One region of the Cobetia sp. MB87 genome, then DNA from elsewhere that is predicted to be linked to it. Evidence: predicted binding sites of a transcription regulator. Region 1 holds the regulator's gene; each other region holds the start of a gene.

Region 1 (5,018 bases):
TCAGCTCACGAGAGGCCATCGCGGTGCTCCTGCTGACGATCTTGTTGATCGCTCTTCTGACTGTCCTGTGCGCTGGCAGATACATGGCTTGGCTCGGCCGTCTCGCCGTCACTTGCCTCACCCGCGTTGCTCAGCGCGGTATGAATGCCCAGCTCGCGGTGACGCAGACGCACCTCAGGCAGGCGCTCGGCGAAGTAGCTCGCCAGCTGCTCGCACAGGTAGACGCTGCGATGCTGGCCGCCGGTGCAGCCCACGGACACCGTCAGGTAGCTGCGATTGCTGTCCTGATAGGCGGGCAACCAGCGTTCCAGCCAGCCGGCGATATCGTCATGCATCGCCTGGACGGTGGGGTAGCGCTGCAGGAATTCCGCCACGCTGTCATCGCGACCGGTATCGCCGCGCAGGTTGATGTCCCAGTACGGGTTGGGCAGGCAGCGGGCATCGAACACCATGTCGGCGTCGGTCGGTACACCATGCTTGAAGCCGAAGGATTCAAAGGTCAGCGTCAGGTGGCGGGAGCTGTGCTGGGCGACCTGTTCGGTGATACGCGAGCGCAGGTCGTGCACGCTCAGGTTGGTCGAGTCAATGACCAGATCGGCCTTCTGGCGAATGGGGGCGAGCGTCTTCTGCTCGATCTCGATGGCCTCGGCCAGGGTGTGGTCGTTGTCGCGCGTCAGAGGGTGACGACGACGGGTCGCCGAGTAGCGTTCCAGCAGCACTCGTGAATCGGTGGTCAGGTAGACGACCTGGACGTCCATGCCGCTCTGGCGGACGCTGTCGAGCAATTCGGGGAAGCGGGTCAAGGCTTCCGGCAGGTTGCGGGCATCGATGGAAACCGCGATGCGCCGGCGCGCCGGGCTGTCCTTTTCGAGCTGATCGACCAGTGGCGCCAGCAGCATGCCGGGCAGATTGTCGATGGCATAGTAGCCAATATCTTCCAGCGCCTGGAGCGCGATGGACTTCCCGGAGCCGGAGCGGCCGCTGATGATCACGATCTTCATGAAGTGCTCTCCAAGGGCGAGGTCAACGTCGAAAGAATGCAGGGGTGGGGCAGAAGGCTGCCCGCTATCAGTGCGCTGTACGTCGGCCGATGGGAGGCCAGCAAGACGAAAGCCCGGACGATGTCCGGGCCTGTCATTCAGCGCGCCGGTAATTCGGCGATGGCTTGGGTCAATGCCTCAAAGAGTGCACGCTGGCTGTCTGCCTGGCGCAGAGCCGAGCGATTGGTCGGGGAATTGAGCAATTCCGCGACCTGCCCGAGCAGCGTCAGATGGGTCTCATCCGCTTCCTCAGGTACCAGCAGCACGAACAGCAGATCGATGGGTTCTCCGTCGATGGCATCGAAGTCGATGGGTTCACCGAGCTTCAGAAACGCAGCGATTGGCGTCTTGCAATGCGGGCTGCGTGCATGGGGCACGGCCACACCGTGGCCAATGCCGGTCGACCCCAGTCTCTCGCGCCCGATCAGGCGCGAGAAGACTTCCTGGCTATCCAGGCTGGGAATGTTCTGTGCGATGAAGGTGCTGAAGAATTCAAGCACCCGCTTCTTGCTCCCCCCGGGGACACCGTAAAGCGTGCGCTCGGGGGGAAGGATCTGATCAAGTGTCATGGCTGAAGGTCAACGGGTCCCGGTGCCCTGAGAGCGAGCCTGGGACTTTTCCTTGTGTTTGACCAGCTGGCGATCCAGCTTGTCGGCGAGCGCGTCGATGGCAGCGTACATGTTGGGGTCTTCTGCCAGGGCGTGGAGGTCAGCGCCTGCCGCGTGCAAGGTGCAGGCAGCCTGCTGGCGCTCCTTCTCGATCGACAGTGTCACCTGAACATTGGTGATGTTGTCGTAATGCCGTTCGAGGCGAGCGAGCTTCTCGTTGACGTAATCGCGGAGAGGATCGGTAAGTTCCACATGATGCCCGGTGATATTCACTTGCATGGACACGCTCCTTTATCCAGCGGGTTGCCATTCAATTGTAACCCTTTTTGACTACGAGCAAACCCTGATCGGACGCTCTGCAACAGGCTTGACGGCCACCGTCTGGTGATGTTTTCGCACCCTTGCCAGTGGCGTCAGATGTCGTGAGCGTCTGTACCGACAATGCCCAAGCTTTGCGCAAAGATCAACGCTGCGCTGCATCGTGGCTCAGTGCTTGTCTTCAACTCAGTGAGGGGTAACGGAGTGGACTTCAAGGCAGCGTCTGATGGGTGGTGCGTGAAAGACGCGCAAGAAGGCGGGTTTTCGTCGCCAATCCCTGCATGTACGTCGCCTTTCAGGCGCTTCGATTGTGTGGAGCAAGCGGCCTGTCGGAGAGGTCATCAAGTGTTATCCACGTGCAACAGGCGCAAAAGTGACTTTAAAAACATGCGATTGACGGAGAATGGCACTACCGGAGCGGCAGATTTTTGCCATCATCCTGTGCTCCGTCATTGGCCATGATGGGGCATTGACGAGCGGTTGGCGGGGTGACAGGGCGCGCGACAGGCGCCCGATACCCGCGAAGTCAGAAGCTGGCGAGCGGAAGATCCAGCGCTTGAAGTTGGCGGCGGCTGCCATTGCAGAGGTGAGGGCATGGCAGCCGCAGGTGACGCGTCAGGCCAGACGCTTGCGCTCGCTGGAGGACGGGATGCCCATCGCTTCGCGATACTTGGCCACGGTACGGCGTGCGACCTCGATGCCATCGCTGGCGAGCAGATCGACCAGTCGAGAGTCGGAGAGAGGCTTGCGGGCCGGCTCTTCCGCGATCAGCTTGCGGATACGGGCACGAATGGCGGTGCTTGAGTGGGCGTCGCCACTGCCACTGCCACCGACCTGGCTCGAGAAGAAGAACTTGAGCTCGAAGACGCCGCGCGGGGTGTGGATATACTTCTGGGTCGTGACCCGCGAGATGGTCGATTCGTGCATCTCGACCACTTCGGCGATGTTGGCCAGAATCAGCGGCTTCATGCCTTCCTCGCCTTGCTCGAGGAAGTCGATCTGACGCGCCATGATCTCGCGGCCGACCTTGAGCAGGGTGTCATTGCGCGATGACAGGCTCTTCATCAGCCAGCGCGCTTCCTGCAGGTTGTCCTTGAGGAAGGTGTTGTCGGCGGACTTGTCGGCACGCTTGATCAGCGCGGCGTATTCCGGTTGGATGCGCAGCTTGGGCAGCGCTTCCGGGTTGAGCTCGACCTGCCAGCCATGGCGGGTATGGCGCACCAGCAGATCAGGGATCACGTAATCGCTGGCGGGCTCGCCCCAGGCGGATGCCGGACGCGGATCGAGCGCGCGCACCAGGCGGATGACGTGATCCAGCTCGTCATCGTCAAGGCTCAGGCGGCGCTTGAGCAGCTTGCGGTCATCGTTGCCCAGAGCCTCGAGGAATTGACGTACCAGGCGTCGCGCCTGCGCCAGCAGCGGCAGGTCATCCGGTAACAGTGCCAGTTGCAGCAGCAGACACTCGCGCAGATCACGGGCGAAGACGCCGGTCGGGTCGAATTGCTGCAGACGCAGCAATACCTGCTCGAGCTCGGAGGCCTTGAGGCCGGGCAGGCCCTGGCCACGCAGGCCATCGACCAGCTCGTCGAGTGACAGGCTCAGATAGCCGGCTCCGTCGACGGCATCGATCAGGCTCTCCGCCATCTGGCGTTCACGACCATCGAGGTCGGTCATCGCCAGCTGCCAGCGCAGGTGGTCCTGCAGGCTCTCGACACTGGTATTGCGATCGAAGTCCGGCCCTTCTTCGCTCCCGCTGCCACTGCCGGAGCTGGTCAGGCTACCGGCGTGGTCCTGGTAGAGGTCCGACCAGTCACTGTCGAGGGGGTATTCCTCGGGAATCTCGCTCGAGGAGTCGGCAGTGGAGATCTCGCTCGAATCCTGTGTCTCGACGACATCCAGCGACTCGTAGTCCTCGTCGAGCTCCAACATGGGGTTGGACTCGAGGGCTTGCTGAATCTCCTGACGCAGGTCGAGCGTCGACAGCTGCAGCAGCTGGATCGCTTGCTGAAGCTGCGGCGTCATGGTCAGCGAGGTGCCGAGGCGGAGTTGCAGGGTGGGTTTCATGGAGTCAGTCAATTCACGGCAAAGGAACGTGCTTACTACGCTATACCGTGACTCGGGGCACTGACAAGTGGTTGCCGTGAATATTCAAGCAACTTGCATGCCATGTTTCCACCAAGGTGGTATGGACGTCATGCATGCGTCTGATGTCAGACATGAAAAAGCCGCTACGCGATAAAATCACGCAGCGGCTTTTGAAGCTTTCGCCTCCGGTGGGGCTCAGCGTATCTGCTGACCCTAGAGCTTGAACTCGTGGCCCAGGTAGACGTCGCGCACCTGCTGGTTGGCCAGGATGGAGTCCGCGTCACCGTGGGCGATGATCTGGCCATCGCCGACGATATAGGCGGTATCGCAGATATCGAGTGTCTCGCGCACGTTGTGGTCGGTGATCAGCACGCCGATGCCACGATCGCGCAGTTGGCGCACGATGCTCTTGATCTCGCCCACCGAGATGGGGTCGACGCCGGCAAAGGGCTCATCGAGCAGCACGAAGTCCGGCTCGGTGGCCAGTGCCCGGGCGATCTCGACCCGTCGACGCTCCCCGCCGGACAGGCTCATGCCGGCGCTGGCGCGGATGTGCGTGATGCTGAATTCCTCGAGCAACTCTTCAAGGCGTGCCTTGCGGCCATTGCGATCCAGGTCCTTGCGGGTCTCCAGAATCGCCATGATGTTGTCGGCCACCGACAGCTTGCGGAAGATCGATGCCTCCTGCGGCAGATAGCCGATGCCGGCGCGTGCACGCTGATGCATGGCGGCAGCGGAGAGGTCCTTGTCATCGATGGAGACGTTGCCGGCATCGGCGCGCACCAGCCCGACGATCATGTAGAACGAGGTCGTCTTGCCGGCGCCGTTGGGGCCCAGCAGGCCGACGATGTCGCCCTGGCGGATCTCCAGCGAGATGTCCTTGACCACCTTGCGGCCCTTGTAGGCCTTGGCCAGATGGCGAGCGCTCAGCGTACGCGGAGTAGCAGTCATGACTCAGTTTTCCTTG
Region 2 (5,018 bases), on a different contig from region 1:
CAGCTTGCTTGAGGAGAAGGCTTCCAGCCAACCACGCGCGCGCGCATCGCCGCTCACGGCGATCTCATCGATCACGTCCCGCTTGGCAGGGTTGCGCGCCTCGGCAAGTCGGGTCAGCAAGGTCTGGGCAGCGCTGTCAGACAGACGCGCTGACTGCCCAGTCGCGGATTCGGACTGGGCAGCGGCAAACAGGGGGAAGGACAGAAGACAGATCAGCAGCATCCTCTGCCAGCACCAGCGGAACATCATTGCAACGGAGATAGACATCAAGAAGGCCATCCATGGTGAACGCGCGAAGGCGTCATCGGTCTCCGAGGGCGTCGCGACCTCGGAGCCGACACTCAGCGAGGCGGCACGCAGGTTCACATGCGCGCCGCCTCACTCTCAGAACGTGCTACGCCTCATTGCGTGGCGACGTTCTGTTGAGCCCCACAGGAATGGGTCACGACGTTGTAGTTGCCGCACTCCATCGGTTTGCGCCAGTCACTGATCAGGTCCTTGGAACCTTCCAGATAGTCTGACCAGGCATCGCCTGCCACGGTGGAAGGGGTCTGCCAGACGACGGAAAACTGACCGTTGTCCTGGATCTCGCCGATCAGCACCGGTTTGGTGATGTGATGGTTGGGCATCATGGTGGCGTAGCCGCCGGTCAGGTTGGGAACGGATACGCCGATGATGGCGTCCTTGACCGCATCGACCTCGACACTGCCCGCCTTGCGAGCGGCTTCCATCCACATGTTGAAGCCAATGTAGTGGGCTTCCATCGGGTCATTGGTGACCGCATCTTCCTTGCCGGTGTAGGCGATCCACTCATCGATGAAGTCGTAGTTGGTGTCGCTGTCCACGCTCATGAAGTAGTTCCAGGCCGCGAGATGCCCGACCAGCGGTGCGGTATCGATGCCCGATAGCTCCTGCTCGCCCACCGAGAAGGCCACCACCGGAATGTCCTCGGCATCGATGCCCTGGTTGGCCAGCTCGCGATAGAACGGCACATTGGCATCGCCGTTGATGGTGGACACCACGGCCGTCTTCTTGCCGGCGCTGCCGAAGGACTTGATGTCCGAGACGATGGACTGCCAGTTGGAATGACCGAAGGGCGTGTAATTGACCATCACATCCTCGTCGGCCACACCGTGAGACTTGAGGTAGGCGGCCAGGATCTTGTTGGTGGTACGCGGATAGACATAGTCCGTGCCTGCCAGCACCCAGCGCTCCACGCCCACGTCGTTCATCAGATAATCCACTGCCGGAATCGCCTGCTGATTGGGCGCCGCCCCGGTATAGAAGACATTCTCCGAGGACTCCTCGCCCTCATACTGCACTGGATAGAACAACAGGCCGTTGAGCTCCTCGACCACCGGCAGCACCGACTTGCGCGAGACGGACGTCCAGTTGCCGAAGATCACGTCGACCTTGTCCTGCGCCAGCAGCTCACGTGCCTTCTCGGCGAACAGCGGCCAGTTGGAGGCCGGGTCGACCACGACGGGCTCCAGCTTGCGTCCCAGCAGCCCGCCCTTCTCGTTCTGTTTCTCGATCAGCATCAACATGGTGTCTTTCAGTGTCGATTCACTGATCGCCATGGTGCCGGACAGTGAATGCAGGATGCCGACCTTGATCGGCCCCTCTTCCGCCTGGGCGACATTGGCCAGCGAGAAACCGACACAGGCGGACAGCATTGCGGCAGCGATTTTCTTGTTCACGACATTCCCTCGTGTCTTGTTGTACTTGTTATCCCGACTGAGGTAGTGCAATTGATGTGCCAGCAAAGCAGGCAATCGCACGAAACATCGGTGCCGTGCGTTGCCATCGTTCAGCCAAAAGGAAATCTCGATATCGTTTTGAATATAAGCCGCACCAAATATGCGCAATCAAAAATATGCCAGCCAGCCATTTGCACCAAACAGGTGAATTACTGAATATCGTGCACAAAACTCCCCCCAGGATGGCGCAATGAGGAGATTACCAGTCAAAAGCATGACCTTGACTGGTGCAGACAAAAATTATCCCGAAATCAATGGCAGCACTCTGATACATCAATAGAGAAGGTGGGGAAGGCACGATGCAAAAGTGACGGTCACTCCATCACCAGCATCACGACAGTCGTTCCCCGAAGAATACAAGCGTCTGCGCTTCATCCCGCTGGCCAAGGTCCCCGTGAGTCGCGAGCCGCAAGGTCTCAAGTCTGTCGCCGGCGGCGCAGGCCATGGAGAGCTTCATCATTGAAAGTCTCGCCGCCGAACAATGAGTCCTTCATGGCCCGTCTCCTGCGCCTTGGCCTGCGCCTTTCGATAGTGACGCTGTCGCCCACGGGATGTCGGCTCGGGTAGCGGCCATGCGAAGATAGCGCTTTGAAACGCCCAGGGCGTTACCCCCGCCAGGTTTTGACAGGAGGCATGCGTGTATTCGATTCGTCTGTGGGCCGCACGTCACGCGCGACTGCTGGAGCTCACCTATCAGGCCGTCGAGCCGGTGATCATCAAACTGCAGCCGTTGTGGAAGTCCGTCGGTTACGCACGCGCCGAGAAGCCCGTCGCCAGGCTGGAGCAAGCCTGCAAGGGCTTGCTGTTTGACTGTCAGATGTGTGGCCAGTGCATTCTGAGTTCGACCGGCATGTCCTGCTCAATGAACTGCCCCAAGAACCTGCGCAACGGCCCCTGCGGCGGTGTCATGCAGAACGGCAACTGTGAAGTCGAGCCCGACAAGCGCTGTGTCTGGGTGGAAGCCTGGGAAGGCAGCCAGCGGATGAAGAACAGCGACGCGCTCCAGATTGTGCAGTTGCCAGTGGACCATCGCCTGCAGGGCACTTCATCCTGGCTGCGCGTGGCTCGGCAAGCCGCTGAGCGTCGAGAGAGCCTGAAATGACCTCCAGACTCACTATCCCGGACGACACCCAGGCGCCACCTGCCGAGCGAGATGGCAACGTCGGTCACCTGGAGCGAGTGCTCAGAAGCGGTCAGTTTGCCGTCACCGCTGAGCTGGCACCGCCCGACTCGGCCGATCCACAGGACGTCCATGCGCGCGCGAAGCTGTTTGCCGGCCATGTGGATGCCATGAACGCCACCGATGGCTCGGGCGCCAACTGCCACATGTCGAGCATGGCGATGTGTGCCCTGCTGGCCCGCGAAGGCCATGAAACGGTGATGCAGATCTCCTGTCGTGACAGAAACCGCATCGCCATCCAGGGCGATGTGCTGGGGGCCTCGGCGCTGGGCATCCGCAACCTGCTGTGTCTGACTGGCGATGGTGTGCAGGTCGGGGATCACCCCGAGGCCAAGCCGGTGTTCGATCTCGATTCCCTGTCGCTGCTGGAAATCGTCGCCGGACTGCGTGACAAGCACGCCTTCGCAAGCGGCCGGTCACTGACCTCAGCACCTCAGGTATTCCTGGGCGCCGCCGCCAACCCCTTCGCCCCGCCCTTCGCGTTTCGCCCTCATCGACTGGCCAAGAAGATTGCCGCCGGCGCCCAGTTCATCCAGACACAGTACTGTTTCGACCTGCCGCGCTTTCAGGACTTCATGCATCGCGCCCGTGATCTGGGCTTGGTGGAGAAATGCTTCATCCTGCCCGGCGTCGGCCCACTGGCCTCGGCACGCACCGCCGAGTGGATGCGTCGACACGTCCCCGGCGTGCATATCCCGGACCAGGTGATCGAACGCCTCAAGGGCGCCAAGAATCAAAAGGCGGAGGGCCGTGATATCTGCATCGAGATGATCCAGCAATTACGGGAGATCGAGGGTGTCAGCGGCGTGCATATCATGGCGCATCGTCAGGAAGCCTTCGTGCCCGAGATCATCCAGCGCTCGGGCATTCTGGGGGCGCGTAGGCCATACACGCCGCAAGCCACGCCGGGTGCTACATCGCCCATTGGCTGATATGTCTCCGGGTCAAATCCATGAATCGATATCCCGCCAGGCTCACCATCTCAACCTGCTCGCAACGCTGGCATGGCACTACTGCTCAACCAGCGGTCGCTGTCTCGCGCGCTGTCGCGATATCTGGCTCAACGCCAGCCTGAGGGCTGACCTCTGGACTTTCCTGAGAACACGCCTCCAATGCCTCGACCTTCTCAAGCTTGCCCTTGCCGGTGACGATGGCTTCCAGGTGATCGCAGAAGTCACTCAGCGCATCACTGACATGGCCCGGCGAGCGATGAAGCTCGATTTCCACATGGCCAAGCGGCGGCAAGCCTTCGTCATCGCCGACGATACGACAGCCGGAGGGTACGCTGCGCGGTGTCTTGACGGTCAGTGCCAGTCCGGCCTTCACCGGCAGATTGATGCCCGTCGGTGACTGGCTCGAGTAACGCACATCCCACTGTCGATCATCCCGCCCCAAGGCGGCGAAGGCATGCGCGCGGAAGATGCAGCCTTCCGGATTGAGCGCGAGCGGCAGTACCTCCCAGTCTGCAAGGGATTGGTCTTCGGCGACCACCCACACCATGCGCTCGCGCCCCAACAGCCGCCCGGTCTGGGTCGGCCCGTGACGCACCACCAGCACGGCGTCCAGCAAGCCTTCCTGAAAATCATGCACCAGCGACGCGCTGATCTTGCAGGTCACTTCGAGACGCACTTCGGGGTGGTCCGCGGCGAAGCGCGACAGCAATTCGGGCAGGTAGGTACTGGCCTGTTCTTCCGACGTGCCCAGCCGGATGAGCTCATTCTTGCGATCGACCCCGAGCACCTGCCGCGCCTCATCCTGCAGCTTGAGAATGTGCCGCGCATAGGGCAGCAACCGCCCTCCCGACGCCGTGAGTTCTACCCGACGGCTGGTGCGGGACAACAGCGCTCCGCCCATCTGATCCTCCAGCCGCTTGATCTGCAGGCTGACGGCAGACTGGGTGCGATGCAGCACCTTGCCGGCGGCGCTGAACCCTTCACATTCGGCCACGGTGACAAAGGCACGAAGCAGGTCGGTATCCATGATCTATGAGCCCTCGCAATGCATTTGATCTTGACCATTCATTTCTATTATCAAAACACGCCCTCTAACCTATTCCTACGTTATTTAGCGATCAGGGA
Region 3 (5,018 bases), on a different contig from region 1:
GTACCACCAGCGTCCGCCCCGCCTTGCGACAACAGAGTGCGGCTGGCAGCACGCCGGTGACGGCACGGATGCTGCCATCGAGCGCCAGCTCGCCGAGGCACTCCATCGCTGCCACGGCCTCTTCCGGTATCTGCCCGGAGGCGACCAGAATCCCCAGCGCAATCGGCAGATCGAAGCGACCGCCTTCCTTGGGGAGGTCCGCTGGCGCCAGATTGAGCGTGATACGGCGCGCCGGAAATTCGAAGCCGGCATTGAGCAGCGCACTGCGCACCCGCTCTCGACTCTCCTTCACCGCCGCTTCCGGCAAGCCGACGATGGACAGACCCGGCAAGCCGTTGGAGAGGTGTACCTCCACCTGAACTTCCGGTGCCTCGAGACCAAGTGACGCGCGCGTGCGCAACATTGCCAATGACATGAGTCTTCCCTGCGTGATGCCGCCTCTCAGTTGCACGGCGCAATCGGAGCAGGCACTGGCCTGCCATGAGCGCGAAGGCACACACCGCTGCCAACCCTCTCAGCATGGCAAACCTCATACTCCCCAGAAGGCGAGCGCCTCAACGCTTGGACACTCGACAATTGCCGCAAAGCTTCGCATACCACCACGACACGGCCATGCGCCGCCTGTAAATGCGTATTCCGGCGACAATATTCGCCGCTATTTCGTAACTTCCATTACGCCCCATCCTCACGCAATTACTGAATACGTAACACACAAACAGGCTGTGGATAACATTACATAATCATCGAATGTGGACATTTTTTGAGCGCTCAAAATTTCAGCATTCAAGGCACCGACACCAACGATGAACAAGCGAGCCAACGCCAGACCAGGCAACCCACAGCCCGGCCTCAACTCACAAGCACCAGCCAACAGAAATTAAACCCAATAAGCGCAGGCAGGGTACTTGGACACTCGACTCAGTCGAGCGATGAAAGCCATATCAGAGACAAGATTGAGCCAGAAGAGCTCATGAGGCGCCTGACGGGAAGGGGTCAGATAAGGCGCAAGCACTGCACTCGAAGAATTTGCACGAGCATCGAGTCGTTGATGCTCAGGGTCTGGAGTCTCAGGCCCTGGCGCTTGGTGACGGCCTACTGCTGCCTGGTGATTGAGAGCGTCTGGCGCCCTGCAGCTGTGACTACGTCTGCCATTTCAGCTTCACGCGCCGCGACGCGCCCGGGGATGGCGAGGCGGATCGCTCGCTGACATGGCCAACAAACGCTCATGGCGAATTAAAAGTAGTGGTTGTGACAGTACTTTCCACGCAAAAGCGCCTGTTTTGGCGCATTTCAGCGCCAGCAGACGCCACACGGGCATGGTGTGGGGCCGACTCGCTACCTGCCTGCACCAAGAAAGTGCTCATACAGGGGCGATAGCGTCCTCGAGAGAGCCACAAGAGTGCCGCCAGACCGGGACTGCGGTATATTTGATCGGTTGTCCCGGCCTGGCCGCGACGACCGCCAAGCTGTCTCACGGAACGCCGCCGATGCGCGGCAGAGAATCGTCCAACCCACGGAAAGGGCCAGCCATTCAGGACGACTTCGGCTTGTTTCAGGAGCACTACCCATGCAAGACATGCTTGCCCCGCTGGCACCCCTGGCGGATGTGATCGGCATGCTAGGCACCACTCTGGTCGTCGGCGCCTTCTTCCTGCTGCAGATAGGCAGACTCGATGCCCGCAGCCTGACCTACAACCTGATGAATCTGAGCGGGGCGATCCTGCTGTTGATCAGCCTGTGCATCAATTTCAACCTCGCCAGCTTCGTGATCGAGGTCTTCTGGATCATCGCGTCTGTGGTAGGTCTGGTACGCTGGATGCTGGGCACTCGACCCCAGACTGCCTGAGGCCGCTCCCGGAATCAGCGGCGCCCATGACGCAAAAAACCGCCACGCCCCGAAAGGGCGTGGCGGTTTTGATTCAGCCGTCACCTGAGGGGGTCAGGCGTCGCGCTGGCGCTCGATCTCCGCGGCGTGACTGGCGGCTTCACGCTTCGCTACCGCGGCTTCCCCCTCATCATCCACTGGCGTGGCGGGCTCGGCTGCCGGCACGTTGCCCGCCACCAGCCCCTGCTTCTCCAGCAGTGCCTCAAGGGCGATGACCTGCTTTTCCAGCGACTCGACGCGGCTGCGCGTGCGCGTCAGCACATCCATCATGATGTCGAAGTCTTCACGCGAAACCAGTTCCATGCGGTCGAAGGCACCGCGCATCACCCCTTGCACGGACTTCTGCAACTCTTCCGGGCCATGCGAGGCATCCTGCAGGCGCTCACCGATCTGCTGGGCCATACGCCCGATGACGTCATTCTTGAACATGCTGCACCTCAGCCGTTGCGGGCCGGCAGCCGCGTCGTGCGGACTGCCGGTCAGAAAATGATGACACCCCTGTACATGGGGCCGTCGTGTCCTGCTGCAAGGATACGCAACCCTGGAGACGGGTGCATGCCCCGCATCGTCCTGCACCAGACAATCCTCATCGGCAGGCACACATCTGCACCACATTAGCACTTGCCCCCACATCCAAAGCCGCAGAAACAGCACCATTACGGTGCATGCCAGGTGACCTTCGGATTCAGCCATCTTTGCACAGGCCGTAAGACTGTCATCCATCCTGCGATAACCAGATGAGTTACAAGGATTTTCAGCCGCATGGCACATCTCGTGCGATGCACTTGTCAGGAACAGGCCGCCAGCTCATCTGACTGGCCATGCTTAACAAGAATGATCATTCCGGTAGCGAACGGGGGCAGCACATGAAACTGATCACCGCCATCATCAAACCCTTCAAGTTGGACGACGTGCGAGAAGCACTGGCCGACAACGGCGTGCAGGGGATTACCGTCACCGAAGTGAAGGGCTTCGGACGTCAGAAGGGGCACACCGAGCTTTATCGCGGTGCCGAGTACGTCGTCGACTTCCTTCCCAAGGTCAAGATTGAAGTGGCTGTCGATGACAGCAGTGTGGAATCGGTACTGGATGCCATCACCCAGGCGGCCAACAGCGGCAAGATCGGCGACGGCAAGCTGTTCGTCACTCCGCTGGACGATGTCATCCGTATCCGCACCGGTGAACGCGGCGCCGACGCTGTCTGAGCCCCGCGCACAATAACAAGGAGAACCCCGCATGAACGAGATCATCGAGGTCAAGTACGCACTTGATACCTTCTACTTCCTGGTCTGTGGCGCCCTGGTGCTATGGATGGCAGCCGGCTTTGCCATGCTCGAGGCCGGTCTGGTCCGCGCCAAGAACACCACCGAGATCCTGACCAAGAACGTGGCGCTGTTCGCCATCGCCTGCACCATGTACATGGTCGTCGGTTACCACATCATGTACTCGAGCGCCGAAGGCGGCTTCCTGCCGAGCCTGGGCTTCCTGATCGGTGCCGAGAATACCGCTGAGGAAGCGATCGCTTCCGGTGGCGACATCTACTACAGCGCACGTTCCGACTTCTTCTTCCAGGTCGTGTTCGTGGCTACCGCCATGTCCATCGTCTCCGGTGCGGTCGCCGAGCGCATGAAGCTGTGGGCCTTCCTGGCCTTCGCCGTGGTCATGACCGGCGTCATCTATCCTGTGCAGGGTTACTGGACCTGGGGCGGCGGCTTCCTGAGCGCAGCGGGCTTCAGCGACTTCGCCGGCTCCGGCATCGTGCACATGGCCGGCGCATCCGCCGCTCTGGCAGGCGTGCTGCTGCTGGGCGCTCGCAAGGGCAAGTACGGCAAGAACGGCGAGATCAATGCCATCCCGGGCGCCAACCTGCCGCTGGCCACGCTGGGTACCTTCATCCTGTGGCTGGGATGGTTGGGCTTCAACGGCGGCTCCGAGCTGGTGCTGTCCAACATCGATGAGGCCAACGCGGTCGCTCAGGTCTTCGTCAACACCAATGCCGCTGCCTGTGGTGGTGTCATCGCCGCGCTGATCCTCGCCCGTCTGTGGTTCCGCAAGGCTGACCTGACCATGGCCCTCAACGGCGCGCTGGCTGGCCTGGTTGCCATCACCGCTGGCCCGCTGGCACCGAGCGTCGGTGCTGCCACCCTGATCGGCGCCGTCGGCGGTCTGCTGGTCGTGTTCTCCATCGTCGGTCTCGACAAGCTGAAGATCGATGATCCGGTCGGCGCCATCTCCGTGCACGGTGTGGTCGGCCTCTGGGGTCTGCTGGCCGTGCCGCTGACCAATGACGATGCCACCTTCTCCGCACAGCTGCTGGGCGCCGCCTCCATCTTCGCCTGGGTGTTCATCGCAAGCTTCGTGGTGTGGCTGATCATCAAGGCCATCATGGGGATTCGCGTCAGCGAGGAAGAAGAATACGAAGGTGTGGATCTGGCCGAATGTGGTATGGAGGCCTATCCGGAATTCACCTCCAGCCGCAAGTAAGCCTGAACGCGACAGCACCTGCAGCATCAAGACTCCCGCCACCTGGCGGGAGTCTTTTTTCCTGACTGGATAAGCGGTGTATGCTTGAGTCAGAGACCGGCGTGACGAGCAGGCCTCGTTACCCGCACCATCACCCAAGGAGAGAGACGATGAAACTGGTCACTGCCATCATCAAGCCATTCAAGCTCGACGACGTGCGCGAATCCCTGTCGGAGATTGGCGTGCAGGGTATCACCGTGACCGAGGTCAAGGGATTCGGCCGCCAGAAGGGCCACACCGAGCTGTATCGGGGTGCCGAGTACGTGGTCGACTTCCTTCCCAAGGTGAAGCTGGAAGTCGCGGTGGATGACGCCATGATCGATTCCGTGATCGAGGCGATCACCAATGTCGCCAACACCGGCAAGATCGGCGACGGCAAGATCTTCGTCTCACCGCTGGAGCAGGTCATCCGCATCCGTACCGGCGAGACCGGCAAGGACGCCGTCTGAGCCTCTGGCGCAAGCCCCTGGTACTGACGTGCTGCCCCCACGGGTGACATGAGCACACAAAAAACCGCAGGCCATCGGCCTGCGGTTTTTTCGTTTCAGCACTTGTCGCTCATAAGTGATCTTCGCGAATCACTTCTCGACCTGATCATTTCTCGACAAAG

What was found. Region 1 encodes sigma-54, which starts transcription at its own class of promoters, with help from an activator protein. Its sites were predicted from a motif close to TGGCACNNNNNTTGCTNT; they were not measured.
Region 2: the regulator sigma-54 is predicted to act here: its motif matches at 1,745-1,762, upstream of urtA (urea ABC transporter substrate-binding protein).
Region 3: the regulator sigma-54 is predicted to act here: its motif matches at 2,649-2,666, upstream of CDPAHKCJ_RS05995 (P-II family nitrogen regulator).

The regions. Positions count from the first base shown of each region.
Region 1 covers NZ_VFBC01000007.1:126,523-131,540, forward strand. The annotation lists gene CDPAHKCJ_RS06595 (HPr family phosphocarrier protein) at 1-19, opposite strand, end outside; gene rapZ (RNase adapter RapZ) at 6-1,001, opposite strand; gene CDPAHKCJ_RS06605 (PTS sugar transporter subunit IIA) at 1,139-1,609, opposite strand; gene raiA (ribosome-associated translation inhibitor RaiA) at 1,619-1,927, opposite strand; gene CDPAHKCJ_RS06615 (RNA polymerase factor sigma-54) at 2,582-4,030, opposite strand; gene lptB (LPS export ABC transporter ATP-binding protein) at 4,265-5,002, opposite strand; gene lptA (lipopolysaccharide transport periplasmic protein LptA) at 5,006-5,018, opposite strand, start outside.
Region 2 covers NZ_VFBC01000003.1:55,145-60,162, forward strand. The annotation lists gene urtB (urea ABC transporter permease subunit UrtB) at 1-222, opposite strand, end outside; gene urtA (urea ABC transporter substrate-binding protein) at 402-1,676, opposite strand; gene CDPAHKCJ_RS01800 (methylenetetrahydrofolate reductase C-terminal domain-containing protein) at 2,398-2,862, shown strand; gene CDPAHKCJ_RS01805 (methylenetetrahydrofolate reductase) at 2,859-3,872, shown strand; gene CDPAHKCJ_RS01810 (LysR family transcriptional regulator) at 3,958-4,920, opposite strand.
Region 3 covers NZ_VFBC01000006.1:115,896-120,913, forward strand. The annotation lists gene CDPAHKCJ_RS05980 (YifB family Mg chelatase-like AAA ATPase) at 1-415, opposite strand, end outside; gene CDPAHKCJ_RS05985 (hypothetical protein) at 1,568-1,846, shown strand; gene CDPAHKCJ_RS05990 (accessory factor UbiK family protein) at 1,940-2,314, opposite strand; gene CDPAHKCJ_RS05995 (P-II family nitrogen regulator) at 2,752-3,090, shown strand; gene CDPAHKCJ_RS06000 (ammonium transporter) at 3,122-4,369, shown strand; gene glnK (P-II family nitrogen regulator) at 4,519-4,857, shown strand; gene CDPAHKCJ_RS06010 (ferredoxin--NADP reductase) at 5,003-5,018, opposite strand, start outside.